Regions from separate parts of the Shewanella sp. Scap07 genome, predicted to be linked through region 3. Evidence: predicted binding sites of a transcription regulator. Region 3 holds the regulator's gene; each other region holds the start of a gene.
What was found. The regulator sigma-54, encoded in region 3, starts transcription at its own class of promoters, with help from an activator protein. The targets are predictions, from matches to a motif close to GTTGGCACGNNNNTNGNNT.

Region 1: flgA (flagellar basal body P-ring formation chaperone FlgA) is a predicted target of sigma-54. The motif match lies at 3,024-3,042, and genes of this name have one in related genera.
Region 2: FLM48_RS14290 (PAS domain-containing sensor histidine kinase) is a predicted target of sigma-54. The motif match lies at 3,397-3,415, and genes of this name have one in related genera.

The regions. Positions count from the first base shown of each region.
Region 1 is NZ_CP041329.1:3,281,438-3,292,189, reverse strand. Features, by position in the region: gene FLM48_RS14415 (FlgO family outer membrane protein) at 112-738, shown strand; gene FLM48_RS14410 (LPP20 family lipoprotein) at 735-1,181, shown strand; gene FLM48_RS14405 (flagella synthesis protein FlgN) at 1,312-1,737, opposite strand; gene flgM (flagellar biosynthesis anti-sigma factor FlgM) at 1,744-2,064, opposite strand; gene flgA (flagellar basal body P-ring formation chaperone FlgA) at 2,181-2,888, opposite strand; gene FLM48_RS14390 (chemotaxis protein CheV) at 3,111-4,031, shown strand; gene FLM48_RS14385 (protein-glutamate O-methyltransferase CheR) at 4,160-4,993, shown strand; gene flgB (flagellar basal body rod protein FlgB) at 5,138-5,536, shown strand; gene flgC (flagellar basal body rod protein FlgC) at 5,539-5,958, shown strand; gene flgD (flagellar hook assembly protein FlgD) at 5,969-6,775, shown strand; gene flgE (flagellar hook protein FlgE) at 6,836-8,197, shown strand; gene flgF (flagellar basal-body rod protein FlgF) at 8,394-9,137, shown strand; gene flgG (flagellar basal-body rod protein FlgG) at 9,148-9,936, shown strand; gene flgH (flagellar basal body L-ring protein FlgH) at 9,949-10,626, shown strand; gene FLM48_RS14345 (flagellar basal body P-ring protein FlgI) at 10,636-10,752, shown strand, end outside.
Region 2 is NZ_CP041329.1:3,262,521-3,273,272, reverse strand. Features, by position in the region: gene fliD (flagellar filament capping protein FliD) at 1-819, shown strand, start outside; gene FLM48_RS14305 (hypothetical protein) at 849-1,169, shown strand; gene fliS (flagellar export chaperone FliS) at 1,176-1,586, shown strand; gene FLM48_RS14295 (sigma-54 dependent transcriptional regulator) at 1,844-3,277, shown strand; gene FLM48_RS14290 (PAS domain-containing sensor histidine kinase) at 3,452-4,531, shown strand; gene FLM48_RS14285 (sigma-54 dependent transcriptional regulator) at 4,524-5,870, shown strand; gene fliE (flagellar hook-basal body complex protein FliE) at 6,100-6,432, shown strand; gene fliF (flagellar basal-body MS-ring/collar protein FliF) at 6,507-8,204, shown strand; gene fliG (flagellar motor switch protein FliG) at 8,197-9,240, shown strand; gene fliH (flagellar assembly protein FliH) at 9,243-10,229, shown strand; gene fliI (flagellar protein export ATPase FliI) at 10,210-10,752, shown strand, end outside.
Region 3 is NZ_CP041329.1:4,245,390-4,256,141, forward strand. Features, by position in the region: gene mlaD (outer membrane lipid asymmetry maintenance protein MlaD) at 1-366, opposite strand, end outside; gene mlaE (lipid asymmetry maintenance ABC transporter permease subunit MlaE) at 442-1,227, opposite strand; gene mlaF (phospholipid ABC transporter ATP-binding protein MlaF) at 1,214-2,026, opposite strand; gene FLM48_RS18695 (calcium/sodium antiporter) at 2,200-3,159, shown strand; gene FLM48_RS18700 (KpsF/GutQ family sugar-phosphate isomerase) at 3,212-4,189, shown strand; gene kdsC (3-deoxy-manno-octulosonate-8-phosphatase KdsC) at 4,191-4,742, shown strand; gene lptC (LPS export ABC transporter periplasmic protein LptC) at 4,739-5,296, shown strand; gene lptA (lipopolysaccharide transport periplasmic protein LptA) at 5,283-5,813, shown strand; gene lptB (LPS export ABC transporter ATP-binding protein) at 5,810-6,541, shown strand; gene FLM48_RS18725 (RNA polymerase factor sigma-54) at 6,672-8,153, shown strand; gene hpf (ribosome hibernation promoting factor) at 8,182-8,469, shown strand; gene ptsN (PTS IIA-like nitrogen regulatory protein PtsN) at 8,472-8,915, shown strand; gene rapZ (RNase adapter RapZ) at 8,912-9,766, shown strand; gene FLM48_RS18745 (HPr family phosphocarrier protein) at 9,753-10,028, shown strand; gene mgtE (magnesium transporter) at 10,228-10,752, shown strand, end outside.

The DNA.
Region 1 (10,752 bases), 960 kb from region 3:
ATTTTGCTCACTTTCCTACTAACTGTCAGTTTTTGGGCTAAATATCCGATAAAAAACGGACGCAACTGTTTAGCATTTATATTTGTTTAATCGAATTTTCAAGGTATTAACATGCGATTAGCAGCGGTATTATCAGTTTTTCTTGTGCTGGGTGGGTGTGCCAGTACAAGTGATGACATGCAGGGGCAACTCGCTGACGGCAACCATTTGCCGTCAACCTCGGCGGTCAATCATTTAGCGTTGCAGATTAGCAATGAGCTGGTTAAGCAAAATGATGCACTATTGCCAACGCAACCTTTACTAGTGGCAACACCAGTGATGTTAGAGAGCTTACAAGGTTCCAATGAGCTAGGTCTGCAGTTACAACAAGGCCTAATTGCGGCAATGCATTCACACCAGTTTAATTTGGTAGATATTAATGTGGCACAGAACATTCGGGTGACCCCTGAAGGGGATTTTTTGCTGACCCGCGATTGGCAGCAATTACCAACTGACTTGCCGGTTGAGCATGTATTGGTGTCGACAATGACGAAAACTACCCAAGGAGTGATCGTCAACAGCCGCATTGTGAATGTAACCAATAATCGTGTGGTGTCAGCCTCGCAAGCCAGTTATGAGCTTGAAGCATTAACGAGCGTTGCTAAACCCTCAGAGAAAGTCTATTCAGAAGGCGGCATGTTGTATCGTCATAGCGAAATGGGTCAAGGCAAAGTCAGCCTGATAGGAGAGCAGCAATGAGAATACTGTTATTGTTGGGCGCCTTGTTGATAGGTGGGTGTGCTCAAAATGATCGCTACATTCAGTGGGAAACCGAAGCGCCGACCAGCTTTCCTAAGATTACTGCCATAGGCTATGCTCCTTTGGCTACTCAGCCTGCGACAGAGCAGTCCCAGAAAGTACTGATGGCGATGCAAGCGTCCAAGATAGCGGCATATAGAGAATTGGCTGAGCAAGTGTATGGTCAGCAACTATCTGCTTCTAGTCAAGTTAACGATTGGATGCTAACGAGCGATGATATCCAGGCCTCTGTTTCTGGGGTGATTCGCGGTGCACGAGTGGTGAAAAGCTACCCGGCAGGTGAACACTACGTTACTGAGCTTGAATTAGATTTTGAGCAAGTTTGGGCCTTGTATCAGCAGCATAACCGCCCTCAAAAAGTGAAAGAAGTGACTTACTTTTAGTTTTATTGAAAGACCTAGGTTCATTAAAAGACGTTGATAAACCGGCATAGACTGCCTGAAAACTGGTGAGAATGGATCAAACACGAAAAAAGCCATCAATGATGGCTTTTTTCGTGGCTGTTGTACAAGATTAGGCTTTTAAGTCATTGCCCAATGTGGCAATAGTCGATGTTTGCCCTTTTCCATCGTAGGTTAAGCTTGATGAGTTTCTTGAGGCATGTAGTGCTTGAGTAAAGCGGCTAACGCTGGCCATACAGTGGTCAATTAACGTCGCATTCTCACTATTAAGTTGTTGACACTCATTTAAACAAGTTTGAGCGGTAGCGACTTTACTCGCTAGCTCGGGATTGCTTTTGAGCTGGGCGACGTCAGGGTGGGCCGATAACGACATATCATTGGCTTTGATCTCATTGAGCAAGTCTGACTTTTTACCTGCTAAGTCCAACAGTTCATCTGCACTTTGGTTGATGAGAGCTTGTTTTTCTTGCTCGGTCACTGCTTTTAAGTTTGCCAATAATGCTAATTGTTTATCAATTAAGTCGTTAATCGGGCTCATAGTATCCTAGCTTAATTCATTGAGTTCGTTCTCGAACTGTTCAATATTACTGGCCAGTTTTTCAGCATCAATCTTATAGCGGCCTTCTGCGATGGCAGCTTTAATCTCTTCTACTTTTTTACTGTCCACTTCTGGAATATCGTTTAATTTAGATTGCACATTTTGCAACTGCTGCGCTTGCGAGGTGATCGACACCGAATCGCTTTTAGTTGCTGCGCCACCATTACTGGCAGTTTGAGGTGCAGAAGTTGCGCCACTTTTACCGCCTGTTGGTGTCGTAATTCGGTTGTTAGTTCCTGTATTTACATGCTTTATATCAATAGCCATTGTGAGTTCCAACTTGTATAAATGAGATCAACATACCTGTCTATCGGCCTGCATTTCTAAAGCTTTAGCTGAAGATGTGCAATTATTATAATTTTTTTGCTAGCAGATTTCACGACTTACATACGTACCTCAACTTCGCCTACACCAATTACCCTCGCATTGACTTTTTTATTGGAATGGCTGTTGCGAATTCTAATCCGGTCGCCCAAATTTCCATCCCTCAGTGCTTCACCCACGGTTTTAATTTCAAAGTTTGCCGTTTTGGCATAGATAGAGACCGTATCGCCTTTGCAGACAAAACATAAGTTATCGGTAAAAAGTGGCTGGTTCATGCTAATACGCCGTTTCACTCGGGTACCGACAACCAGTGCGGTATCGTCAAACTGTTGACCACGAAGCTGACTTTGCTCGATATATTCAATGCCCACTGCACTCGATGAGATCACATCACCAGGGCCTAGTGTTTCGGTGGCTACGACTACAGGGTAGAGAATGTCTACTCTGACAGAAATAAATATTTGCCATGGATACGCCATTTGTGGCGTCTCGCAGCTTATCTTAATGGTGTTATTACGTTTTATGGCGCGAGTGGTCGCGAGTTCAGCATTCACAGGGCCTATACACAGTGGTGGACTTAATCGGGTATCAAGGTTTTGCGGCGTGATGGATACCTTGGCATGGGGCGGAACATCAATATTATCTTCAATTATGCCTATAGCTAATTGGGAAATGGTCGATAGAGAAGGGGTATGCGGTTTTACCTCGGCACTCAGGTGCCAAGGTAACAGTAAAATGATGAAAAAGTACGCTAAATTTACTTTCATAATGAATAGACTAGCTTGATCAGCTAGATTACACCTATACTTTCGTTGTGACCTGATACTGACATCAATTAATAAAACAAAAATAGCGTCAGAAGTTTGACAAAATATCGGTCAGGTTGTCATATAAAGTAGATAAAGCAATTAGTATGCCTATACTCAAGTTACGCGAGAGATTTTTAGGTCAGCATTCACCACGCCGGGAAGGCAACAAGGCAAGGCATTATGTCGAATATTCTTGAATCGGTTAATAAACGTACTCAATTAGTTGGTCAGAACCGCTTAGAGTTACTGCTGTTTAAATTAAACGGTCGCCAACGTTTTGGTATTAACGTCTTTAAAGTTAAAGAAGTATTGCAGTGTCCACCACTGACGGGATTACCTAAACTCAATACTTTTGTTCGTGGTGTGGCTCACATTCGTGGCAAGACGATTTCGGTGATTGATTTGAGTGCTGCTACAGGTGGGCGCCCAATAGAAAACACGGAAGGATGCTTCATCATTATTTCTGAGTATAACCGCAGTGTACAAGGCTTTTTGGTCAGCTCGGTAGAGCGGATCATCAATATGAATTGGGAAGCTATCATGCCGCCGCCACAGGGCGCAGGTCGTTATTCTTACTTAACCGCGGTGACTGAAATTGAAGGTGAGTTGGTCGAGATATTGGATGTTGAAAAAATCCTCGATGAGATCTCGCCGGTGAAAACCCAAATCAGTAAAGAGGTTGATGAGCAGTTAACAATTGATAGAGAGCAGCATTACCATATTATGGTCATTGATGACTCAGCTGTGGCGCGTAAACAGATCATCAGGGCACTTGAGTCTTTGAGTTTGCAAATTGATACAGCAAAAGATGGCCGTGAAGCGTTAGATAAACTGACCGCAGTTGCAGCTGAAATGGATAATGTGGCCACAGAAATCCCACTCATTATCTCTGATATTGAAATGCCCGAAATGGATGGGTACACACTGACCGCTGAGATTCGCGATAACCCAAAACTTAAAGACATTAAAGTGGTTCTACACACGTCGTTAAGTGGGGTATTTAATCAGGCTATGGTTGAAAAAGTGGGTGCTAATGACTTCATTGCCAAATTTAACCCAGATGAACTTGCCGCAGCAGTAAACAAACATTTAAGTTTATAACTGCAAATTGATATAAGATGCACTTTTTATCTTGTATCAGACAGTTAGCTAATGTATAAAGCTGCGCTGCCATTTACTTGCTATAGTGTATGTTGTAGCTGATTTTAATTTAATATTGGGATGCCACGGTGCCGAATAAATCACTCGCTGAAGCGGAATACAATCAATTCAGATTATTTCTGGAGCAACACAGCGGTATTGTGCTGGGTGACAATAAACAATATTTAGTTCGTAGCCGGTTGGCGCCATTGATGGGCAAATATAATTTGCCGTCATTGTCTGAGGTGGTGAAGCATTCAATGAAGCCAACCGAGCGGCAATTGCGTGCAGAAGTGATTGACGCGATGACGACCAATGAAACCTTATGGTTCCGCGATCGTTATCCGTTTGAATTGCTAGGCAACACGCTGTTACCTGAATATAGCCGCCTTGGTCGACCGTTAAAAATATGGTCAGCGGCGTGCTCATCAGGCCAAGAACCGTATTCATTGGCGATGACCATTCTGGAATATCAGCAAAAACGCCCTGGCACTCTGCCGGGAAGCGCATCCATATTAGCAACAGATTTGTCACCTTCTATGCTAGAAAAGTGTAAAAGCGGCGAATACGACAGCTTGGCTTTGGGGCGTGGTTTGTCAGAGGAAAGAAAGCGTCAGTTTTTTGATGCGACAGCCAATAGCACTATGACCATTAAGCCTAACGTCAAGCGCTTGGTGAATTTTCGAGCACATAACTTGCTTGAGAGTTATACCTTGTTAGGCAAGTTTGACATTATTTTTTGCCGTAATGTGCTGATCTATTTTGCACCAGAGGCAAAGGCAAAAATCTTGCGGCAATTTGCTGCCGCTTTAAATCCAAAAGGCATTTTATTTTTGGGCGCATCCGAGTCTATTGCTGGTTTAACTGAAGAATTTGATATGGTGCGGTGCAACCCAGGGATTTATTACCAAAAGCGTAATTAAGCAGACATTTACTGCCATTTCATTGCCTAAAAATGCCAACCATTGTGTTGGCATTTTCGTTTAACTCACTTCTGTTACTCTCCTCTTGTTTTTTTTGGCACAACTATTGCTTTATTTATTGCATCTATTTGAGGAGGCAATTTTATGGCGATCAGTTTTGACAAAGCGTTGGGGGTTCATCAATACACATTGGGAGTGCGCTCTCAACGTGCTCAGGTGATCTCATCAAACATAGCGAATGCCGATACACCTCACTATAAAGCACAAGACATTGACTTTGATAAGGCGATGCAATCAGCACGTTCAAATCAAAGTGGCCTAGCAATGAGCGAAACCAATAGTAAGCACTTTGATTTAAAAGCATTGACCCAACAGCATGTTGCTTATCGAGTGCCTAATCAGCCTGATACAGGTGATGGCAATACCGTTGATGTGCAACAGGAAAAATCTGAATTTATGCAAAATGCTTTGGAATACCAAATGTCGCTTGGATTTCTCGATAGTAAGTTTTCCGGCCTTAAAAAAGCCCTGAGAGGAAGTTAATTATGAGCTTATTCGATATTTTTAATGTGGCCGGCTCAGGCATGTCAGCGCAATCGGTCCGATTGAATACAACGGCAAGTAATATTGCTAATGCTGATGCGGTTTCTAGCAGTGTTGAAGGCACTTACCGAGCAAGACACCCCATTTTTGAAGCAGAGATGGCGAAAGCCACTCACCAGCAACAAGCGACTACTTCAGTGAAAGTCGCAGGCATTGTAGAAAGTGATATGCCGTTGCAAAAAGAATTCTCACCTTCTCACCCTATGGCTGACGCAGATGGTTTTATCTATAAGCCCAATGTCAATGTGATGGAGGAGATGGCGAATATGATTTCAGCGTCACGGTCTTATCAGATGAATGTGCAAGTGGCAGATGCGGCAAAGTCGATGTTGCAACAAACACTACGTATTGGCAAACAGTAGGAGGTAAGCAGTGAGCCTCATTAATCCGTTAACTAATCAACCGCTGTCGAGTCAATCAACGGCAGACAAGACGATAGCGCCGGCACAAGCGACTAGTGATATTGGTAGTGCCAGTGCATCGGCTCAAACTCAGACTGAGCTAACAGGTAATCCATTCCTTGATGGCATTCGACTACCAGAAGAGTCGTCAATTCCAGAAGCCAACAGCCAGGAATTGACCCAAGAAGACTTTTTCTCGTTACTCAGTCAGCAGTTATCGATGCAAGACCCATTTAAGCCAGTTGATAACGATCAGATGATTGCGCAAATGGCCTCATTCTCTACGGTAGATGGTATCAATAACCTTAATGAAGAGATTGTAAACCTTAATACCGTCATGACATCGAGTCAGGCGTTGCAGGCGTCAGGGTTGGTCGGCCAGAAAGTACTGATTCCGTCAGATACTGGTCATATTTCAGCTGAGGATCCAAGCCTAAAAGGTATTGTCAGTACGCCAGAGCCTATAGAAAGTATTACGGTACGAATTGAAGATGAGAAAGGTCAGCTAGTTAAGACTTATACCGTAGATGGCAGTGCCGGCGGCAATATTGATGTGGCTTGGGATGGCCTAGACAAGAATGGTGAGCCTGTTGCTAGTGGTAATTACTCCATTAAAGCGACAGGACGAGTTGATGGCGAGAATCAAGATTTGCCAGTCTCAACCTATGCACACGTAACCAGTGTGTCACTCGGAACAGCAAGCACAGGTGCCATCTTAAATTTAAGAGGTATCGGTGGCATTAAGCTCGGTGATGTTTTGGCAGTGTCTGAAACTTAACATTTGGGCAGATTTGGCTTTAAGCCTAATTTATACAGAATTTTATGATAGGGGTGAACTATGTCGTTTAACATTGCATTGAGTGGGATCGCCGCGGCTCAAAAAGATCTAAATACTACGGCTAATAATATTTCCAACGTTAATACTGTTGGCTTTAAAGAGTCACGTGCTGAGTTTGCAGATGTGTATGCCAACTCAATTTTTGCCAATAGTAAAACGGCTGTGGGTGGCGGTGCAACGACTACACAAGTTGCCCAGCAATTTCATCAAGGCAGTTTGCAGTTTACTAATAACGCACTTGATATGGCCATCAATGGTGGTGGCTTTTTCGTTACCTCATCAGAACTAGGCTCACAAGATCATAGTTACACACGAGCTGGTGCTTTTAAGGTGGACGCGGATAGCTATTTGGTTGACTCTGCGGGTAACTTTTTACAAACCTTCCCGGTTGATGCCGACGGTAACTCTACATCAGTGAGTTTAACGACTACGCAACCCGTCAAAATTCCTGACACTGCAGGTAGTCCACAGATGTCAGAAAATGTTGGCTTGCAAATGAACTTAAATGCCGGCGAAGCGACATTAGACCCAGCAAATTTTGATCCTAACGATCCCGATACCTATAACAATTCTACTTCGGTCACCATGTATGACTCACTTGGCGAGCCGCACATTATGACGACCTATTTTGTGCGTCCGCCAGAAGCGGCCTATACCGGTGAAAGTAACTGGGTGGCATTTTATGCTGTTGATGGCCAACAAGTTGATTTAGCCGGTCCAGCGGGTACTTATCAAACAGATACCAATGGTGATGGCACCCCAGATGGTACTGGCAGTGCGACCAATGCGGGTGGTTGGAAAGGTGCAGTATTAACCTTTAACGACACAGGCGCCTACACCGGTAGTGACCCTGCTGTGATAACCACTGAAGAGCTAGGTGTTAATGGTGCTAACGTATTAGGCCCTGGTGCCGATGGTACGCAAACATTGACGGTTAACTTCAATAATCCAACACAGTATGCATCACCATTTGAAGTCACTGAATTGACTCAGGACGGTACCACAGTTGGACGTTTGACCAATGTGGAAGTGGGCGCTGATGGTCTAATTAATGCCAGTTACAGTAACGGCTCGACCGTGCCGCTAGCACGTGTTGCGCTGGCGCGTTTTTCTAATGAGCAAGGCCTAACCCAAGTCGGTAATACTTCTTGGAAAGCCAGTTTGGATTCAGGCCCTGCACTAGCGGGTGAAGCTAACAGTGGTACATTTGGTAGTATTCGCTCATCGGCACTTGAACAATCCAATGTTGATTTGACGACAGAGTTAGTTGATTTGATTTCAGCGCAGCGCAACTTCCAAGCAAACTCACGTACTTTGGAAGTTAACAATACCCTCCAACAAACCGTGTTGCAGATCCGCTAGATTTTATTAAGGTGTTGCCGATGGCGGCAACACCTTGCCTCCTGCTATTGCCTTCCTTTTTGTGATACCCCTTCAATGGTTTAACCGCTTGATTTTAAAAAACTCGCCAGCGCCAAAATTATGAACATTTATTGGCACGAAGTTTGCTTTTAACTTGTTAATAGAAGTTTAAGTTGAAAGATTGACGGAGCTGCAAGTGGATAAATTACTCTACGTCGCCATGAGTGGCGCTAAGCAGAATATGAATTCGCTCGCTGTGCGAGCTAACAACCTTGCCAATGCAAATACTGATGGCTTTAAAGCTGATCTTGAACAGGCTCGCACTATGCAGGCTTTCGGTGAAGGCTTGCCAACTCGTGTATTTGCGATGACAGAGAACCCTTCTGCCAATTTTGCAAGTGGTCCAATTAAAACCACTGGCCGTGATCTTGACATTGCAGTAGCAGGTGAGGGCTGGATAGCGGTACAAGGTGCTGATGGTGGAGAAGCCTATACCCGCTCCGGTAGCTTAAGTTTTGACTCTACAGGTCTGTTGTCAAACAACCGTGGTAACCCTGTCATGGGGGATGCTGGACCCATAGTGTTGCCACTGCCAATTGAAAAAGTTGAGATTGCCCAAGATGGCACAATCTCGGTCAGACCATTGGGTTCAACTGCTGAGGTTATTGAAGAGGTTGGCCGCATAAAGCTAGTGAGTCCAGGCAACGAGAATTTAATGCGTGGTGAAGACGGATTATTTAGACAGATATCCGGTGAAATCGCGCCCGCTAACCCCTTTGTTTCAGTAGAGAGCGGTGCTATCGAGGGCAGCAATGTCAATGCTGTTGAAGAGATGGTCTCGCTGATTGACATGCAACGTCAATTTGAGATGCAGGTCAAGATGATGAAAACCGCAGAAGAAACCGATCAGGCTTCTTCAACATTAATGCGCATTAGCTAGGAGAAAGAGTATGCATCCCGCGTTATGGATAAGTAAGACTGGTCTTGATGCCCAGCAAACCGATATTTCGGTCATATCAAACAACGTCGCTAATGCCAGCACTGTTGGTTATAAGAAAAGCCGCGCTGTATTTGAAGATTTACTGTACCAAACTGTCAATCAAGCTGGCGGCATAAGTGCCTCAAATACCAAATTGCCGAACGGCCTAAATATTGGCGCCGGCACCAAGGTGGTCGCCACTCAAAAGATGTTTACCCAAGGCAACATGCTGACCACCGATAACTCGCTGGATTTAATGGTAGAAGGCCCAGGCTTTTTTGAAGTGCAGTTACCCGACGGCACAGCCGCTTATACCCGTAATGGCCAGTTTACCCTTGATGACACCGGGCAAATAGTCACGCCAGGTTCAGGGTATGTGGTACAGCCGCCCATTACCATTCCCGATGATGCCATTAGCATCACTGTGTCGGCGGAAGGCGAGGTGTCAGTGAAAACCCCTGGCACTGCAGATAACCAAGTTGTGGGTGAGCTGAGTATGACGGATTTCATCAATCCAAGTGGCTTAGATCCGATGGGACAAAATTTATATTTAGAGACCGGTGCGAGCGGTACGCCAATTCAAGGCACGGCTTCACTGGATGGCATGGGCGCGATTCGTCAAGGTGCGCTAGAAACTTCTAACGTCAATGTAACGGAAGAGCTGGTGAACCTAATTGAAAGTCAACGCATTTACGAGATGAACTCTAAGGTTATCTCTGCCGTTGACCAGATGCTCTCTTATGTTAACCAGAATCTGTAAACGGAGGCATTGATGAATAAATTACTGATATGTCTAACCGCTGCTGCAATTTTGGCAGGTTGCAGTTCATCGAATACTAAGCCTATTCCAGATGACCCGTATTATGCGCCGGTTTACCCGGAAGCACCGCCAACTAAAATCGCAGCCACTGGCTCAGTTTATCAAGATAGCCAAGCTTCAAGCCTGTATTCAGACATTAAAGCACTGAAAGTTGGTGACATCATTACTGTAATTTTGATGGAAGAGACGCAAGCGAGTAAAAGCGCTAACAACGAAATCAAGAAGGGAACTGACCTGACGTTAGACCCCATATATGCGGGCGGTGGCAATATAACGATTGGCGGTCAGCCAATTGATTTGCGTTACAAAGACAGTATGAATACCAAGCGTGAGTCCGACGCCGACCAAAGTAATAGCTTGTCTGGCAGTATTTCAGCCAACGTGATGCAAGTGCTCAATAACGGTAACTTAGTTATTCGTGGCGAAAAATGGATCAGCATCAATAATGGTGACGAATTTGTTCGTCTAACCGGTGTCGTGCGCTCGCAAGATATTCGTCCAGACAACACGATTGACTCTCCGCGCGTAGCTAATGCGCGCATCCAATACAGCGGTACCGGCACATTTGCTGATGTGCAGAAAGTCGGCTGGCTTAGCTCATTCTTTATGGGTAGCTGGTGGCCTTTCTAAGGAGTTCACATGAAGATTAAACTGTTTTTTACCGTCGTCTTACTATTGGTAGCAAATCTTAGCTACGCGCAGCGTATTAAAGATATTGCCAATGTACAGGGCGTGCGTAATAACCAATTGATTGGT
Region 2 (10,752 bases), 980 kb from region 3:
GACAATCAGATTACCGTTGGCGCCACAGATACTGCTGGAACCGGCCTTAACGATATGTTTGGCGGTACCAACTTAACAGAAGTTCAGGCCGCGCAAGAGTCAATTATCCATGTTGACGGCCAACAGCTTAATTCACAAACCAATGAAATTACCGGCGCGATTGCTGGTGTTACCTTGAACCTGACGGACGCCGATGTCAATAAAACCACTACGCTGAAAATTGAACAAGATGATGAAGCGGTAAAAGAGAATGTTCAGGGGTTTGTTGATGCTTACAACAGCTTGATGAGCTCTATTGATAAGCTCTCTTCTTATGATGCTGAAAAAGAAGAGGCTGCAGCTCTGCAAGGCGATTCTATGATTCGCTCTTTAGAATCGCAGATGCGCAATATGATCAGTACTCGTGTCGATGTCGACGGTACTAGTGTTGCGCTTTATGATATTGGTATTGAGGCTGATCGATACGGGAAGTTGAGCGTTGATTCAGCAAAGCTTGATGAAGTGATTAAGAATGACATGGCAAGCATTGAAGGACTGTTTGCTACTGAAACGACTGGCTTGGCCAATCGATTGGACGAGCTCAGTGAGGGCTATGTCAAAACCGGTGGTTTAATTGATTCTCGCAATAACGCGTATACCAGTGACAAAAAACGACTTGATAGCGATCGTGAGGCGTTTGCATTGAAAATGGAAATGCTTGAAGCTAGGCTGTTTAAACAGTTCAATGCGATGGACTTGGTAGTTGGACAATTAAATCAGCAAGCTTCCGGTATAGTAAACGGCTTAAATTCATTACCAGGCGTTATTAGTAACTCATAAGCCTAGGTTGTGAGACAGGAGTTGTATCGTTGCAAACCATAGAACAAGTTAATAATGCAGTATCAGATACCTTGGTTAAGTTAGAAGCCCTACCTGCAGAAGATGAAGCAACTGATAAGTTGGTATCAGATTTGCAAGAGTTGATTGCAAAGCGTCAACTTTTACTCGATGGCTTGTTGTTAGCCCCAAAAGATGAAGACCGAGAGCAATTAGAGCTGCAACTGAAATTGACTCGGGGTTTTGAAGTGCAGGCAAAAGCTGTACTTCAACATCGGCAGGAATTGCTTCACATCGGCCGTAAAAGTAAACGTCAACTTAATGTTTATAAGTCTATAGATTCTAATAGGTAGGTGTGTATGAGAAGGTCATTACAGTCATATCGAAAGGTATCGGTGGAGAGCGAAATATCTGTAGCTTCACCCCATCGTATTATCCAAATGATGTTTGAAGGCGCACTGCAGCGTCTAGCTCAAGGTCGCTATGCTATCGAACAAAATGATGTGACCAACAAAGGTATTTATATTGGTAAAGCCATTGGCATCATTACCGGTTTAAATAACAGCTTGAACATGGATGAAGGTGGAGAAATCGCCAACAACTTAAGCGATTTGTATGACTTTATGCTTCGTAGAATCTCTGAAGCGAATATGAATAATGATGTACAAGCTATTGATGATGTCAGTGAGATTCTCCGTAATATCAAAGAAGGTTGGGATGCGATTCCTAGCGACCAACACCACATGGCGTCTCAGTCTGAGGCTATTTAGCCCCGCAGCAATCACCTTTGGAGTCTTGGCAGGTGTCAAACATTTGGCATCTGCTGCTGCATACGTTGAGATTTTGAGCTAAAATCATGAGAGTTCGGCATAAAATGCAACTGAGGCTTGCTAATAGCTTGCCGATAATACACTATTCCTCATGGTAGTCGTTTATCGGAATGTTTAAGTAAGACTACTTTCAGCTTTTAGGCAACGAACACTAATAATTAATGCGAATAATACTGAGCGCTTTACGGCCTTCTTAAATGATGCAAATAGATCAACGAATTCTCATTGTAGGTAGTCAATCAGAGCGAATAAATCGCTTATCATGTGTATTTGAGTTTCTTGGTGAACAAGTAGACTTAATTGCCGTCGATAAACTTGAAGCGCGATTACAAGATGCTCGTTACCGCGCCTTGGTGATTACCTCTGATGCCCAAACTAAAACTCTGATCCAATCCATTGCTGCGTCTATCCCGTGGCAACCTGTACTGGTTATGGGACCGGCTGAAGATATTGGTGCATCTAATATTCTGGGCTTTATTGAAGAGCCTCTCAATTATCCTCAATTGACTGAACTGCTGCATTTTTGTCAGGTGTTTGGTCAAGCTAAACGACCCGATATCCCGACTAGCGGTAATCAAACAAAGCTGTTTCGCAGTCTAGTTGGTCGCAGTGAGGGGATTGCCAATGTTCGCCACCTTATCAGCCAAGTATCGGCATCTGATGCCACAGTTTTGATTCTAGGTCAGTCTGGAACAGGTAAAGAAGTGGTTGCGCGCAACATGCATTATCTCTCAGAGCGCCGAGAAGGCCCCTTTATTCCTGTTAACTGCGGTGCTATTCCACCAGAGTTACTTGAAAGTGAGCTGTTTGGTCATGAGAAAGGCTCCTTTACCGGTGCAATTAGTGCTCGTAAAGGTCGTTTTGAATTGGCTGAAAAAGGGACACTCTTTTTAGATGAAATAGGTGATATGCCGCTGCAAATGCAGGTTAAGCTATTACGTGTTTTGCAAGAAAGAACCTTTGAGCGCGTCGGGGGCAATCGTTCTATTAGTGCCGATGTACGCGTAGTAGCGGCAACTCATCGCGATTTAGAAGAGATGATTGAAAAAGGAGATTTTAGGGAAGATTTATATTATCGCCTTAATGTCTTCCCAATTGAAATGCCCGCGCTTTGTGAGCGTAAAGATGACATCCCACTGCTGTTGCAAGAGTTAGTTAGCCGAGTTTATAACGAAGGCCGCGGTAAGGTACGATTTACCCAGCGTGCTATTGAATCACTAAAAGAACATGAGTGGTCAGGCAACGTTCGAGAACTGTCTAATTTGGTTGAGCGTTTAACCATTTTATATCCAGGTGGTCTCGTCGACGTTAATGATTTACCGATGAAGTATCGACACATTGATGTACCTGAATATGAAGTGCAGGTCAGTGAAGAAGAGCTCGAGCGCGAAGCGCTGGCGTCAATCTTCAACGATGAAGAGCCGGTAGATATTCCAGAAACACGTTTCCCGAGTGAACTTCCTCCGGAAGGGGTTAATCTAAAAGATCTATTGGCAGAGCTTGAAATCGATATGATTCGTCAGGCGTTAGATCAGCAAGACAATGTTGTCGCCAGAGCTGCAGAAATGCTCGGTATTCGCCGTACAACATTAGTTGAGAAAATGCGTAAGTATGGCATGAGTAAAGATTAGCTGTAACACACCTCAATAAAGCCTCTTGTTGTTTTTACAACTGGAGGCTTTGTCATTTCTAGGGGCTAATTTGTTTAAAAAGCCCTTTTTGACTTATCTCCTTGAATTAGTTTTATAGCATTGGCCTGATATATGCATTAACCCCGTTAGCAGCAATATTTTGACGGAGTTTTTATGTTGGCGACACAATATGTATCAGAGCAGTCCTCCCCTGAGCAATCGGTGGTGCGTGCTGTTGCAAACAGTGACAATGCCAATGCATCCAGTCGAATGGATCATATTTTACAAGCCATGCCATCAGGTGTGGTGATCATTAATGGTGACGGTGTCGTAACACAGGCCAATCCTGTGGCGGTGCAACTGCTTGGCCAACCACTTGAAGGGTTACGCTGGATACAAGTCATCAACCGAGCGTTTTCGCCGCAAGATGATGATGGTCATGAGGTGTCATTAAAAAATGGCCGCCGAGTGAAATTAGCGATTACGCCTCTAACGCCCGAGCCGGGGCAATTGATTGTCCTGACCGACCTGACTGAAACCCGCTTATTGCAGAAGAATGTGTCACACATGCAGCGTTTATCAGCGCTTGGAAAAATGGTGGCGACCTTAGCGCATCAAGTCAGGACGCCATTGTCTGCTGCTTTGTTATACGCATCCAACCTTGGCAGCAATAAACTTGATCAGCGCGGACGTGAGCGCTTTCAAGGCAAATTGGTTGACCGACTCAACGAATTAGAGCAGCAGGTCAACGACATGTTGATGATGGCCAAAGGGCGCCAACAAGAGCAGATGGTCCCTGTGCTAATGAGTGATGTCGTTGCCAGTGTCGTGGCTAATTGTGAACCTATTGCGGAAAAAAAATCTTGTCAGTTGACCTTGCTGGGTGATGGTGAGCATTTGGTGAGCGCCAATGTTTCTACTCTTAGCTCAGCGGTAAATAATCTCGTGATTAATAGCATTGAAGCCGGCGCCAATCGCATTGCTTTGCAAGTTACCCTTGAGAAGCAACATGTCAGTTTACATGTCATAGATAACGGCAAGGGCTTAGATTCTGCCATGCAAAAGCAAGTGTTAGAGCCTTTTTATACGACCAAATCACAAGGTACAGGTTTAGGCCTTGCGGTAGTGCAGTCGGTGGTATCGAATCACGACGGCAAGTTTGATTTTCACTGCGTTAAAGGTAAGGGCTGTAAAGCCAGTATAATTTTACCCTTGCTGAGCAACATAGGTACTGAGGAGGGAGCTCATGTCTGAAGGTAGGATTCTGTTGGTCGAAGACGACTGCGCCTTAAGAGAAGCACTGGTTGACACTTTGTTGTTAGCACAATATCAGTGTGATGACGTTGGCTCTGCAGAAGAAGCCATCGTCGCCCTCAAAGCGCAGTGTTATGATTTAGTGGTCAGTGACGTTCAAATGGAGGGCATTGGCGGCATAGGCTTGCTGCAGTACTTACAGCAGCATCATAGCCAACTGCCGATGTTGTTGATGACGGCTTATGCCACGATTGATAATGCGGTGAATGCTATCAAACAGGGGGCGGTTGACTACCTCGCCAAACCGTTTGCGCCAGAGGTATTACTTAACCAAGTCTCCCGTTATATTAAACCTGCACTGGTGGTTGATAGCCCGGTTGTCGCTGATGAAAAAAGCCTTAACTTGCTTGCCTTAGCGCGCAAGGTTGCTGCATCAGATGCATCAGTGATGATTATGGGGCCCAGTGGGTCAGGTAAAGAGGTCTTAGCACGCTTTATTCATCAAAATAGCCCTCGCCATCAAGCGCCTTTTGTGGCGATAAACTGTGCAGCAATACCTGAAAATATGCTTGAAGCGACCCTTTTTGGCTATGAAAAAGGCGCATTTACAGGCGCTGTGCAAGCTTGCCCTGGTAAATTTGAACAAGCACAAGGCGGCACCTTGTTGCTCGATGAGATATCAGAGATGGATTTGGGCTTACAAGCTAAGCTTTTACGAGTTCTCCAAGAGCGTGAAGTTGAGCGTCTTGGTGGCAGAAAGACCATTAAATTGGATGTTCGAGTACTCGCGACCTCCAATAGGGATCTTAAAGCGGCTGCTGCTAACGGTGAGTTTCGAGAAGATCTGTTTTATCGAATAAATGTGTTTCCACTCACTTGGCCTGCGCTGAATCAGCGACCTGCGGATATTTTACCGTTAGCGCGACATCTGTTACAGCGCCATGCGGAGCGAAGTGGAGTCACCACAGTGCCGCAACTTGATGACGCAGCGAGTCGCCGCTTGTTGACCCATCGCTGGCCGGGTAATGTGCGTGAATTAGATAATGTGATTCAACGGGCATTGATTTTACATAGTGGTGAAGCGATCACTTTGGCCGATATTGTGCTAGATAGCCAAGATAGTGAGCTTGATATTCACTTTGATGCGCCGCACCCAGTGCCCGAGGCTGAAGGATTGGGCGATGAGCTAAAAGCCAAAGAGCACGTCATTATCCTTGAGACATTGACTCAGTGTAATGGTAGTCGTAAAGCGGTGGCGGAAAAACTGGGCATTAGTGCCAGAACGCTGCGCTACAAAATGGCTAAAATGCGCGACATGGGCATTCAAATCCCGGCTTAAAATTGCTATCGACATCATGATGCCCAATACCGAGTCGTAAACTGACGAGGTTAGGTATCATGATGTTTTTGTGTGTCATTAGCGCTTAAATCTACTTTCGCTGTTTTAGTGAACAGTTAAACCTCATTAATCCTACAATTGATTCATTCATTCTAAAGTTGGCAAGCTAATTGCTTTATTGATTACTAACAATCAAGTTTCGTCAAAAACACGACGATGGGAGCTTAGTATGCAGATCGGTGCCAATTCATTATTCCAAGAAATGCAGTCTTTAAGTGGTGAAATTAAACCTTCAGGTATGTCGACAGGCATCACTCAGCAGGTAAACAACACCAGTGGCAGTGACTTTGGGCAGCTGCTATCTCAAGCCGTGGGCACTGTCGGCGAGTTACAATCCAACGCCGCTTCTTTGGCGACTCGGTTAGATATGGGCGACAGTACCGTGACCTTGTCTGATACTGTGATTGCCAGAGAAAAGTCGAGTGTTGCTTTTGAAGCAACAGTACAAGTCAGAAATAAACTTGTTGAAGCCTATAAAGAGATAATGAGTATGCCTGTATAAGGCGGCACTCATTGATTTTCAAAGCATTGCAATAAATTAATTAGAAAGAGCAGGTATCTATCGTGAGTACGGATATGGTGGTAGGCAACAACGCTGGCACAGCAGACACGACCTTGGCTGGTGGCGTTCAAGAAGAGCATAAACCAGGCGGCATTGGCGGCTTTGGTGGCGTAGATATGCTCCGTCAGATCACAATGATTCTAGCGCTTGCTATCTGTTTGGCGCTTGCAGTATTTGTCATGCTCTGGGCTCAGGAGCCTGAATATCGTCCGCTCGGGAAAATGGATACCCAAGAGATGGTTCAAGTACTCGATGTACTGGACAAGAACAAGGTTAAGTACCAAATCGATGTAGATGTGATTAAGGTTGCTGAAGATCGCTATCAAGATGTCAAAATGATGCTCAGCCGAGCAGGACTTGATAACAATGAAGCGGCTAATGACTATTTAAATCAGAATAGTGGTTTTGGTGTATCGCAGCGCATGGAGCAAGCTCGTCTTAAGCATAGCCAAGAACAAAACCTAGCTCGAACGATTGAAGAGTTACGCAGTATTACCCGTGCCAAAGTGATCTTGGCCATTCCAAAAGAAAATGTTTTTGCTAGAAATCGCTCTAAGCCAAGTGCAACTGTGGTTGTGAGCACGCGCCGCGCAGGGCTTGGGCAAGAAGAAGTTGATTCAATTGTTGATATCGTGGCGTCAGCAGTGCAAGGGCTAGAGCCAGCGCGCGTGACGGTCACCGACGCAAACGGCCGCCTATTAAATTCTGGCAGTCAAACTGCCGTATCAGCAAGAGCACGTCGTGAGCTAGAAATTGTTCAGCAAAAAGAAGCGGAATACCGCAACAAAGTTGAATCTATTCTGATGCCCATTTTAGGCCCCGAGAATTTTACCTCGCAAGTTGATGTCAACATGGACTTCACAGCGGTAGAGCAAACAGCCAAGCGTTATAACCCCGATCTGCCAGCGATTCGCAGTGAGATGACCGTTGAGAATAATGCCAACGGCGGCACCATTGGCGGAATTCCTGGCGCGCTGACTAATCAGCCACCTATGGAGTCAAATATTCCACAGGACGCGCTTAATCAAGACCAAGCGGCTGAAAGTACAGGTAGTAGCCATCGAGAAGCAACACGAAATTATGAGCTTGATACCACCATTAGCCATACCCGTCAGCAAGTTGGCGTGGTGCGTCGAGTGAGTGTTTCGGTCGCGGTGGACTTTAAAACCGGCGCTGCGGGTGAAGAAGGACAAGTAAATCGTGTTCCGCGCACAGAGCAAGAGTTGGCAAATATCCGTCGACTGCTAGAAGGCGCGGTTGGGTTTAACGGCCAACGCGGTGACATGATTGAAGTAGTTACGGTACCGTTTATGGACCAGCTTATTGAAGAAGTCCCGGCACCTGAAATGTGGGAGCAGCCATGGTTCTGGCGAGCTGCGCGTCTATTGATGGGGGGCTTGGTGATTCTGGCGCTGATTATCTTTGTCGTTAGACCTATGCTTAAGCGCCTTATTTATCCTGACTCAGAGAAAATGCCTGATGAACCTAGCTTAGGCGACGAGTTAGCAGAAATTGAAGATCAATATGCAGCCGATACACTGGGTATGTTGAACCGTCCAGAAGCGGAGTACAGCTACGCAGATGACGGGTCAATTTTAATACCAGATCTTCATAAAGATGATGATATGATTAAAGCAATACGAGCACTAGTGGCGAATGAGCCTGAACTATCGACGCAAGTCGTGAAAGGTTGGTTACAAGACAATGAGTGAAGAAACGGGTGAACTAACAGTTGCAGCAGGATTTAATACCGACGATTTAACCGGTATTGAAAAGACCGCAATTTTACTGCTGAGCTTGAGCGAAGCTGATGCCGCGTCAATTTTGAAACACTTAGAGCCTAAGCAGGTGCAAAAAGTGGGCATGGCGATGGCGGCGATGCAAGACTTTGGTCAAGAGAAAGTGATTGGCGTTCACAAGCTGTTTCTTGACGAAGTACAAAAGTATTCATCCATTGGTTTCAACAGTGAAGAGTTTGTTAGAAAAGCACTGACTGCTGCACTTGGTGAGGATAAAGCAGGCAACTTAATTGAGCAGATCATCATGGGTGGCGGGGCCAAAGGCCTTGAGTCATTGAAATGGATGGATGCGAGACAGGTTGCCACGATAATCCAGAATGAGCATCCACAAATTCAAACTATCGTACTGTCATACCTAGAACCAGATCAGGCAGCTGAGATTTTTGCTCAAGCGCCAGAAAATACCCGTTTAGACTTAATGATGCGTATAGCCAACCTTGAAGAAGTTCAGCCAGCAGCTTTGCAAGAATTGAATGATATCATGGAGAAACAGTTTGCTGGTCAAGGTGGCGCGCAAGCGGCCAAGATGGGTGGCCTGAAAGCGGCTGCTAATATCATGAACTACTTAGATACTGGCGTAGAAAGTCAATTGATGGAAACCATGCGTGAGTCTGATGAAGAGATGGCGCAACAGATCCAAGACTTGATGTTTGTGTTCGAGAACTTAGCCGATGTTGATGATCTCGGTATTCAAGTCTTGCTGCGTGAAGTACAGCAAGATGTATTAATGAAGGCGCTTAAAGGCGCTGATGATCAGCTTAAAGATAAGATTTTGGGCAACATGTCTAAGCGTGCAGCCGAACTGCTTAAAGATGATTTAGAAGCGATGGGGCCAATCCGTATCAGTGAAGTGGAAGTGGCGCAGAAAGAGATCCTATCGATTGCGCGTCGTCTCAGTGATGCCGGTGAAATCATGCTCGGCGGTGGTGGCGGAGAAGAGTTCTTATAATTATGGCCAATGACGACGATAAAGCAGCTAAATCAGCCAGCGTGTCTCAAGATGATGGTGAGTTTCATCATTGGCATATACCGGATGTTACTCAGCAGATCCCAGCCGATACATTAAATGCTTTTGGGCGCCGCGACGCAGTAAGAGAAGTCGTTGAAGAGCCTGAGGCAATTAAGCCACCGACACTTGCGGAAATAGAACAGATTCGCGCTGAAGCTGAACAAGCTGGCTTTACTGAAGGTGCAGAAAAAGGTCACGCTGAGGGGCTAGAACAAGGCCGTTTAACTGGGCTCGAAGAAGGTCATCAACAAGGCTTTGAGCAAGGCAAAGAGCAAGGCTTGCAGGAAGGACTTAATCAGGCAAGTCAGCTTATCGAGCAGTTTAACCATATTATTGAACAGTTTGCAGCGCCACTGAGTTTGCTTGATACTGAAATTGAGTTAGAGATGGTTAACCTGAGCCGGGCTTTGGCTCGCTCAGTGATTGGACATGAACTAACTACTCACCCTGAACATGTGCTGGCGGCTTTACGTCATGGTGTTGACTCCCTACCGATAAAAGATCAAAACATCAATATCCGCTTACATCCAGATGATCTTGCCATCGTCAATACCCTGTATGAGCAAGCGCAATTAGATAAGAATCGTTGGCAGCTTGAAGCTGATCCAAGCTTATCTGCGGGGGATTGCGTGATTGATAGTCAACGCAGCAGTGTAGATATGCGTTTGCAAACTCGCATGGACTCGGTGCTAAGTGATGTTGATGGCCATTTAGAAAGATTACAAAAAGAGCAACAGGCTAAGCTTGATGCACTTGCAAAACCCAGTGCAGAGCAACATGAAGCTGAAGTAAATCACGCCGAAATGACTGCTCAAGAGCCCGTGCCCGCCGAGCAAACTGAAGTCGACCAAGCGGGTGTTGAGCCGGTGTCAGCCGAATCAGCAACGACTGATACAGTGGAAAATCCTGATGAAAGCCCGTCAGCTTAATCTTCTTAACCAGCTTAAAAACTACACGGCTAAAGTACCACACTTTATGCCGGAGGCAAGTGGTCAGCTAGTCAGAGTTGTGGGGTTAACGCTAGAAGCATCGGGTTGCCGAGCGTCTGTTGGCAGTTTGTGCAGCATAGAAACCATCACTGGTGATCTGGTTGCTGAAGTCATTGGATTTGATGATAAATTGCTCTACTTGATGCCCATTGAGGAACTCAGTGGGGTATTGCCTGGCGCCAAAGTTACCCCACTAGGTGAGCAAGCTGGTATTCCTGTTGGGTTATCGCTACTCGGACGAGTCTTAGATGGCAACGGCCAACCGCTTGATGGCGCCGGTGCACTGCATACAGAGCAGCATGCTCCACGTCAATCTACCGCCATTAATCCGCTCGCGCGGCGGGCGATCACCCAACCGCTGGATGTTGGCGTGCGCGCCATTAATGCGATGCTAACCGTGGGCAAAGGCCAACGTATGGGTCTGTTTGCGGGTTCGGGTGTCGGTAAAAGTGTGCTGCTAGGC
Region 3 (10,752 bases):
ATCTTCATCATAAAAACCTGGGGTGAGTCCTAGGAACTGCTCACCGAGCAACCCAGAAGTTAAAATAGAGAGACTGCTCGTTTCAGGAAATTGGTTGTATTGAGTGTCGATGGTCATTTCAACCACAGGTAACAAGCTTTGCTCATCAAGGGTAATGGCTTTTACCCGCCCCACTACGACACCGCCAACTTTGACAGGCGATCGTACTTTCAAACCGCCAATATTACTGAACTTGGCATACAAGGTATATTGGCTTTGCCCAGTTTTAACATCAACGTTGGCCACATTAAAAACCAACACCAAAAAGGCCGCTAAGCCAGACAGTAAAAACAAGCCCACTAAAATTTCAATCTTGCGTGTTACCATGTTCAACCTACCACTCTACTTGGTTATAGATACCATTAAATTGGCTATCTCGCTTCTTCCCTAAACAATAATTAATTAACTACCAAACATCATCGCTGTCAGTAGAAAATCCAGTGCTAGCACCGCCAAACTTGATTGCACCACAGTTTGCGTTGTTGCTTTACTAATTCCCTCAGGATTCGGAATCACCTGATAGCCGCGATATAGCGCAATCCAAGTAACAACCACAGCAAACACGGTACTTTTAATTAAACAGTTAACTATATCTTGTCGCCATTCCACCGAGGACTGCAAAATTGACCAAAAACTGCCACTATCAATGCCTTTCCACTCCACCCCTACAAGGTGGCCACCGTATATACCCACAGCAGTAAACATCAGTGCCAGCAACGGCAAGCTGATTACGCCAGCCCAAAAGCGTGGTGCAATAATCTGCCTCAGGGGATCGACAGCCATCATCTCCAAGCTAGATAGCTGTTCAGTACTCTTCATCAAACCGATTTCTGCGGTCAATGCCGAGCCAGCGCGACCAGCAAACAACAGTGCCGTGACTACCGGCCCAAGTTCGCGCAGTAAACTCAGAGCAACCATAGGACCTAAACTATCTTCGGTACCAAAACCCACTAGAATATTATAGCCCTGAAGCGCTAGCACCATGCCGATAAACAACCCAGACACCAGAATTATCACCATCGACTGGACGCCAACAACGTACAGTTGCCGGATCAATAGTGGAGTGCCTTTTGCTACATTGGGAACCCGTGCAATGGCTCCCCACAACATCAATCCAGCACGGCCAAAACCGGCTACTAGCGCGATGGCAATACGACCAAGGTTGGCAATATGATCAATCAAGCTCACCTAACATCTCCTTACGGTAATCTTGAGCGGGAAAGTGAAATGGAACAGGTCCATCTGGTGCACCACTAATAAATTGTTGCAGCTGCGGATTATCGGCAAGCCTGAGCGCTTGAGGGGTACCATGGGCAACCACCCGCTTATCAGCCAGCACATAGACATAATCGGCAATGCTTAACACTTCTTGTACATCGTGAGATACCACCACCGAGGTCAGATTCAACGCGTCGCTGAGTTCACGAATCAACTTAACCAGCACGCCCATAGAGATGGGGTCTTGTCCTGCAAAAGGCTCATCATACAGCACTAACTCTGGCTCAAGCGCGATAGCCCTTGCTAAAGCGGCTCGGCGCTGCATGCCGCCAGATAGCTCATTGGGCATCATTTGCGCCGCACCACGCAACCCGACGGCTTCGAGTTTCATCAGCACAATAGTGCGAATGATCTGTTCGGGTAGGCCTGAATGTTCTCGAAGGGCAAATGCCACATTGTCAAACACATTCATATCAGTAAACAATGCACCACTTTGAAATAGCATGCTCATGCGTTTACGCAGTTTAAATAAGTCACTGCGGCTACATTGATGCACATCAACCCCATCAAAATGTATCTGCCCAGCATCAGGGGTTAGCTGACCACCAATTAATTTAAGCAGCGTGGTTTTACCTATACCACTAGGCCCCATAATCGCGGTGACTTGGCCTTTGGGGATAGATAAACTGACGTCATCATAAATCACATGATTACCGCGACTAAATGCCAGGTTTTGTACTGTTATCAGCGCCTGTGATGAAGTTGTCATAGTCAGATCCATTGCCGTGAACTGGTTGATGGTTGCTAAAGAGGAAAGAGGCGAATTGTACGGAATTGATGCATTGTGCACAACTGAATCCAGACTATCTTACGCCAATACTTTCATTTTCTCTCATTTCCAGCGAAAATGCGCCTCATATTTGTCAAATAGAATGGACTTAAATGTTATTTAATATTTTCATGCTTATTGCGGGGCTTGGAGCCTTAGTTTGGAGCGCAGACAAGTTTGTCTACGGTGCCGCAGCATTTGCACGCAATCTCGGCCTGCCTCCTATGCTCATTGGTCTAACAATTGTCGCAATGGGCAGCTCAGCCCCAGAGATGTTTGTTGCCGCCACAGCATCAATGGAAGGCATGACAGATACGGCTATTGGTAATGTACTTGGCTCAAATGTAGCCAACATTACATTGATCTTAGGTATCACTGCGCTACTTGGCGCAATCTCGGTTAGCTCACAAACCCTCAAGCGTGAAATACCAATGATGTTAGTGGCCACCGCGATTGCAGGATATTTCCTCCATGATGGTCAATTGACCCGCACCGAAGGCGTACTCCTACTGGTGCTGTTTTTCATGTTAATGGGCTATTTGATTTGGCATGCGGTAACGAATAAACAAAAAGATGCCCTCGCTGATGAAGCTGACAATGAAATCCCCAAAGATGTGCCGACGTTAAGAGCCATATTTTGGGTCGCGGTGGGTATGGTATTATTACCGCTATCAGCTGATTGGATGGTACAAGGCGCCGTTGGAATTGCAAAAGCCTATCAACTTTCAGACTTAGTTATTGGACTGACAATTATTGCAGTAGGCACCAGCTTACCTGAGCTTGCTGCCTGTGTTGCCGGTGTTTTGAAGAAAGAAGATGATCTTGCAATCGGTAATATTGTTGGATCAAACCTGTTTAATATTCTTGCTGTGTTAGCATTACCCGGACTTATTGCGCCGGGTGCAGTCGATGCGGCAGCGAGTTCACGTGACTTTTATATGGTCATGGCCACCAGTACTGCATTAGCAGTGTTGATCTTGCTCACAGGTAAGCAACGTCAATTAAAGCGCTGGCACGGTGGTGTATTACTATTAACTTTTATTGCGTATCAAGCGGTTATTTTTCTATCCTAGTAAAAGTGCATTCTTTCACTAACCGTATACGGCATTAACTAAAGAGAATTTTATGGTAGAGGCAAATCAACTCCGACAATGGGGTCGCAACGTTATCGATATAGAGCGAAGTGCACTCGATAATTTATACCAATATGTCGACTCCGAAGAGTTTGCCAGTGCATGTCAATTAATTATGGCATGTACCGGTAAAGTGATTGTTATGGGCATGGGCAAATCTGGCCATATCGGTAATAAAATATCCGCCACGTTAGCCAGTACCGGCACCCCCGCATTTTTCGTCCACCCAGGGGAAGCAAGCCATGGCGATCTTGGCGTGTTGAGTGAAAATGACGTCATTTTAGCCATATCAAACTCTGGTGAAGCCGGCGAGATCCTTACCCTAATGCCGGTTATCAAACGCATGGGATTGCCTGTTATTGCGGTAACTGGCAAACCTAACTCAACAATGGCTAAACATGCTGTAGTCCATTTATGCATTGAAGTACCTGAAGAAGCCTGTCCATTAGGACTCGCGCCCACTTCAAGTACCACGGCAACCTTGGTGATGGGCGATGCCTTAGCGGTGGCACTCTTGCAAGCGCGCGGTTTCACTAAAGACGATTTTGCCCTATCACACCCAGGTGGAAGCCTAGGCCGGAAGCTATTGCTAAAAGTAAGCGATGTGATGCACCAAGGCAATGAGCTGCCTTGCGTTCAGCAGCATATTTCAGTCACTGATGCCTTATATGAAATCACCAAAAAAGGCTTAGGTATGACCGCGGTAGTTGATAAGCTGGGCCTACTGGTCGGCATATTTACCGATGGTGATCTACGCCGAGTGATTGACGCCCAAGTCAACCTACGTGATACCTCAATTGAAGATGTGATGAGCAAAGGCTGTGTCACTGTTAGCGACAACATCCTCGCTGCCGAAGCATTAAAAGTGATGGATGAAAAAGATATCAACGGCCTAATCGTCATCAATCAAGAGCAACAACCTATCGGTGCATTGAATATGCTCGATATGGTTAAAGCAGGAGTAATTTAACATGTCTCATCAAGGATTTTACGGCCCTATTAGCGAGCATGTTTGGCAAAAAGCGCAGCACATCAAGCTGCTTATTTGTGACGTTGATGGGGTATTTTCTGATGGCCTAGTTTACATGAGTAATTCAGGTGATGAGATTAAGAGTTTTCATACCCGCGATGGTTACGGCGTACGTTCATTACTAAGTAGTGATATTCCTGTCGCGATTATTACCGGTCGTAAATCAAAAATTGTCGAAGATAGAATGACGGCGCTGGGTATTACCCACATATACCAGGGTATAGACAACAAAATGGTACCCTACCAAGAATTATTAACACTCTATAAGGTCACACCTGAGCAAGTGGCTTATATCGGTGATGATATGGTGGATTTACCCGTCATGCAGCAAGTGGGTCTGTCAGTGTGTGTTGCCGATGGCCACCCTTATGTGAAAGCACGCGCCGATATGGTCACCCATATTCGTGGCGGGCATGGTGCACTGCGAGAACTTACCGATTTGTTGCTGTTAAGCCAAGATAAGTTCGATACCGCCCACGGTATGAGTATATGAACAGAGTCACCATTGCTATTATCGTGTTTTTTGGCACTGCGCTAATCCTCTATTGGCAAGTGCAATCTAAGCGCAGCAATAATGTGCAACTTCAAGATGGTAGTGAACATCCTGATTATGTGATCAACGATCTCAAAAGCATTGAGTTCAATGAGCAAGGTGAAATTAATAGCCGGGTATCAGCTCGTCATATGGAACACTTTGAAGAAGCCAATATGACTTACTTTACGGAGCCGGTCTACCTACTCTACCCGGATGAAGGCAAAGCCCAATGGCGACTGCGTTCATCAACTGGCACATTAGATAAAAACAGCGGTCATGTTACATTAGAAAAAGATGTTATCATTGACGCCATCAGCCCTGAAGAGCCGATACAAACAATTGAAACAACATACCTAGAACTCGATTTAAACACCATGATTATGACGTCAGATAGGACAATCAATATCACGGGAAACGACTTCATCATCACGGGTGAAGGCTTGTTTGGCGATCTGAACAAGCAAACCGTAAAACTGACGAGTCAGGTAAAAGGTACTTATGAAACTAAATAAACTTATTGCTGCTGCTTGTTTGTCAGTCCTTAGCTTGCAGATTGGTGCGGTTGAAAACGATTTGCTGCAAGAAGTCAAAATTGCCGCTGCGAGCCAAGAAGCAGATATTAAAAATAATCAAATAATCTTCAATGGCCCAGTTGAGGTTACCCAAGGCTCAATCAAGATTAATGCAGATGAGCTACGCGCGTTTACCAAAGATGAAAGTAATGGCAAAATTTTGGTTGCTACCGGTACCCCGGCAACGTATTCACAAATAATGGAAGATGGTCGTCCAGCAAAAGCCAGCGCCAGTGAAATTCGCTATGAACTTGCCACCCGCACCTTAACCCTAATTGGCAATGCCACACTTGAGCAAGATGGTAGCCAAGTGACCGGTAACCAAATACGTTACAACATTGAACAACAACAGTTAATTGCAGAGAGTACCGGCAATGACCGTGTCATTACGATTATCCAACCCGAAAACTACCAAGAGCTTGATGAACCTGAAAGCAAACCTCAGGAGCAACAATGACCGATAAAACGCTCAAAGCGGTCAATTTAGCCAAAAGCTACAAAAGCCGCGCTGTGGTTCAAGATGTGAGTTTAACCGTTAAAACTGGGCAGATCGTCGGCTTACTGGGCCCAAATGGTGCGGGTAAAACGACCACTTTCTACATGGTTGTTGGCTTAGTTCAGAGTGATAAAGGTCGTATCTTTATTGATGAAGACGATTTAACTTTAGATCCTATGCACCTGCGTGCGCGCAAAGGTATTGGTTACCTGCCACAAGAAGCCAGTATTTTCCGCAAGTTATCGGTTAGAGATAACATCATGGCCGTGCTGCAAACCCGTAAAGAGCTCAATACCGCACAGCGAGAAGAACAGTTAGAACATTTATTGGAAGAGTTCCACATTACTCACATTCGCGATAGCCAAGGTATGGCACTATCGGGCGGTGAAAGACGTCGAGTTGAGATTGCTCGGGCACTTGCGGCAAACCCGAAGTTTATCTTATTAGATGAACCGTTTGCGGGAGTCGATCCTATCTCGGTTATCGACATCAAAAAGATCATTGAGCAACTGAAAAACCGCGGCCTTGGTGTGTTAATTACTGACCACAATGTACGCGAAACACTCGATGTTTGTGAGCGAGCCTATATTGTGAGTCATGGCAATCTTATCGCTGAAGGCACACCCGCTGAAATCTTGGACAATCAACAAGTCCGTGCGGTGTACTTAGGTGAACAATTCAAGCTATAGTTAAACCATAGTGAGGGTGATGACTGTTGACAGTGTCATCACCTGATTAAATTTTGGGGATTAGAGAAACCCCATAAAAAACAAGCAAGCTTTCTCATTTTATAATTACAAAGAAGGGAATAGCAGTAAGATGAAAGCGTCACTCCAGCTCAAAATGGGTCAACAGCTCACCATGACTCCTCAGCTGCAACAGGCCATCCGCCTCCTGCAGCTGTCGTCATTGGAATTGCAGCAAGAGATCCAACAAGCATTAGAGTCCAACCCGCTATTAGAATTGGACGAAGAGCAAACCGACGCCAGCGATAGCAGCCAAGATGATAAAAATAGCGACACTGACGACTACAGCGCAACCACTGACAGCGCCAGCAATCAAGATAGCTCATCAGTAGAAACATCCGAGGCCCTCACCCAAGAATCAATGCCAGATGAACTGCCCGTTGATACCACGTGGGATGAGGTATATACCGCAGCCCCCAATGCCAGTTCTGGCGCAATGCGTGATGATGATATGCCCTTCCAAGGTGAAACCAGCGAAGGCTTGTATGAACATTTAGAGTGGCAAAAAAACCTCACGCCTTTTTCAGACAATGACAATGCCATCGCCACGGCTATTATTGACGCCATTGACGAGCGCGGCTATTTAACTCAAACCTGCGAAGATATTCTCGATGCCATGGGCGATCCGGAAATAGAACTCGATGAAGTTGAAGCGGTACTTAAACGCATTCAACACTTCGACCCTATTGGCGTGGCCGCCCGAGATTTAAGCGAGTGCTTGTCAATTCAGTTGGCACAGTTTAGCGAGAGTACCCCGCATATTGGCAATGCCAAGCTACTCATCAAAGAGCATTTAGATTTAATTGCTGGGCGAGACTTCCGCTTGCTGATGCGTAAAACTAAGCTCAAAGAAGATGATTTACGTGAAGCCATTGCATTGATCCAATCACTGAACCCTAGACCCGGGTTAACCGTTGCGCCTAACCGTGATGAGTATGTGATTCCGGATGTTACGGTCACTAAACAAAAAGGCCGCTGGGTGGTTGAACTCAACCCTGATTACATGCCAAAAATCAATGTCAATCAGCACTACGCATCTATGGCTCGTAGCACTAAAAACCAAGCCGATAGTCAATTTATTCGAGGTCACCTCCAAGAAGCGAAATGGTTCTTAAAAAGCCTTGAGAGTCGCAATGATACCTTGCTAAAGGTGGCTAACTGCATCGTTGATTTCCAACAAGGATTCTTCGAGTTTGGTGAAGAGGCCATGAAGCCAATGGTCCTCAACGATATTGCTGAAGCGGTAGAAATGCATGAATCGACCATATCACGAGTTACCACACAGAAGTATATGCACACCCCACGTGGCATTTTTGAACTAAAATACTTCTTTTCGAGTCATGTTGGCACAGATGATGGCGGCGAGTGCTCTTCGACAGCTATTCGCGCATTCATCAAGAAATTAGTGGCAGCAGAGAACCAGAAGAAACCACTAAGCGATAGCAAGATGGCACAGCTATTGGCTGAACAAGGAATAAAAGTGGCTAGACGGACCATTGCCAAGTATCGTGAGGCAATGCTTATACCACCGTCAAACCAACGTAAGAGTTTATGATCCGTTAATTGAACACTGGAGGACCTATATGCAAATTAATTTGACTGGACACCATGTAGAGATCACTGATTCATTGAGAACTTATGTTCAAGAAAAGTTCTCAAAGCTTGAACGCCATTTCGATCAGATCAATAATGTGCACGTTGTGTTGAATGTAGAAAAAATGCAACAGAAAGCTGAAGCCAAAGTTCACCTTTCCGGCGGTGAAGTGTTTGCCACTTCCCATAATGCAGATATGTATGCCGCCATTGACTCCCTGATAGATAAGCTCGATCGTCAGGTAATTAAACATAAAGAGAAGCTGACAAAACATTAACGATGGAACTAAGTACCATCCTGCGGCCGGAGTGCACGACCTGTGCCACACCGGGCAGTAAGAAAAAGGTACTGGAATTAATCAGCGATTTAGCTGCTGTCCAGTACCCTACCCTTTCCTCACAAGAGATTTTTGAAAGCCTATTGGCTAGAGAGAAGATGGGTAGCACAGGTATAGGTAACGGTATCGCCATTCCTCACGGTCGTCTGAGTAATATCGAATATCCTGTCGCAGTATTGGTCAAGTGTGCTGAGCCGATTGCGTTTGACTCAATCGACAATCAGCCAGTTGATATCTTATTTGCTTTACTGGTGCCCAGTGATCAGTGTGAACAACATTTAAGTACTTTATCCTGCATGGCTGAAAAACTTAATGATAAATTCATACTCAAACAGCTCAGAAAGTCCCATGATGAAGCAGAACTTTATCAGGTGATAACTCAATGAAACTCGTGATGGTATCCGGACGTTCCGGCTCAGGTAAATCAGTAGTACTTAGGGTACTTGAAGACTTAGGTTACTATTGTGTCGACAATTTACCTTTGCCACTGATGGACTCGCTGCTGGAGCAGCTGAAAGGCCGCAATGAACTGGTTGCCATCAGTGTTGATGTACGTAATATGCCAGAGCAAGATATCGAGCTGGAAAAGCAGCTTGCTAATTTGCCAGCAGACACCGAACTACTGAGCTTCTTTCTCGATGCCAGTGATGAAGTGTTGCTAAAACGCTACAGCGAAACTCGTCGCCTACACCCACTCTCCCATTCACAAGCATCACTAAAAGAAGCTATTGAGCTCGAAGGTAAATTACTCAGCCCTGTAGCCGACTTGGTCGATCATTATATCGATACCTCTAATCGCAATATTTATGATCTAAGTGATAGGGTGAGAGAGATCCTGCTTGGCACTGTCGACAAAGAGTTAGTTATCAACTTTGAATCATTTGGCTTCAAACATGGGATGCCGAGTGAAGCCGACTTTATGTTCGATGTGCGCTTTTTGCCAAACCCCCATTGGGAGCCGAACTTACGCCCGCTAACAGGGCTAGATGAACCGGTGCAGCAGTTTCTTGCACAGCAGCCGATGGTGAATAAGTTTATTTGGCAAATCGAGAATTTATTAGCAACTTGGCTACCGCACCTAGAGCGTAACAACCGCAGTTATTTAACTATTGCCATTGGCTGCACAGGCGGGCAACATCGTTCTGTGTATGTAACAGAGCAATTAGCTAAGTTATTTAATGACTCTAAGCACAATGTTAATGCTAGGCACCGTGAGCTCAACAATGGCAAAGCTTGAACGACAGCTCACCATCTGTAATCAACTGGGGCTGCACGCTCGCGCTGCAACAAAACTTGCGGTTTTGGCCTCCACATTTGATGCTGAAGTGACTTTAATCCAAGGTGAAAAACAAGCCTCTGCCGCCAGTGTATTAGGCTTGCTGATGCTAGAAAGTGGCAAAGGTAAATCCATTACCTTACTCAGTGAAGGTAAAGATGCCCAAGCCGCATTAGATGCGATTAGCGCCCTAATCGATGCTAAGTTTGACGAAGCGAATTAAACAATCACCGCATAATCTACAAATTACTCACTTAACTTTAATTTATCTCTACAGTGTCACAGTCTTGAGTTAACATAGCCTGTCGGCACAATTTTTGCGAGTAGGATCAAACACTCCTATAGTTAATGCTATTAACATCGTCGCCTCAAATCATTTAACACGTTTTCACAGCTAACTTGGACTATTCGAGGGGGGATCAATGCCAATAGAAGTACTAGACAATGAGACAAATGATCAGCGCCTCAACCAAGTCACTCAGGCATTGGGCAGCGGCATGTTCGTGCATGTACGCAATATGCTGCATGATATGGCCGCCTCAGACATTGCCTTTATTTTAGAGTCATCACCCCCTAAAACACGCCAAGTGTTATTCCAGCTAATTGACCAAGAGCATACCGGTGAAATCCTCGACGAGTTAGGCGAAGAACTCAAAGATACCCTCATTACTCAAATGGCGCCCGAGCGTGTTGCAAAAGCAGCACAGAACATGGACACCGATGATCTCGCCTACATCTTACGTAGCTTGCCCGACAGTGTTTTCAATCAAGTGTTGCAGTCAATGAGCTCGCAAGATAGAGCCCGAGTTGAACAAGCACTGTCTTACCCTGATGATACCGCTGGCAGCTTGATGAACACTGATACCGTGACCTTACGTCCCGATGTCAATATCGACGTGATTCTCCGATATTTACGTATTCGTGGAGAGCTGCCCGAAGCAACAGAT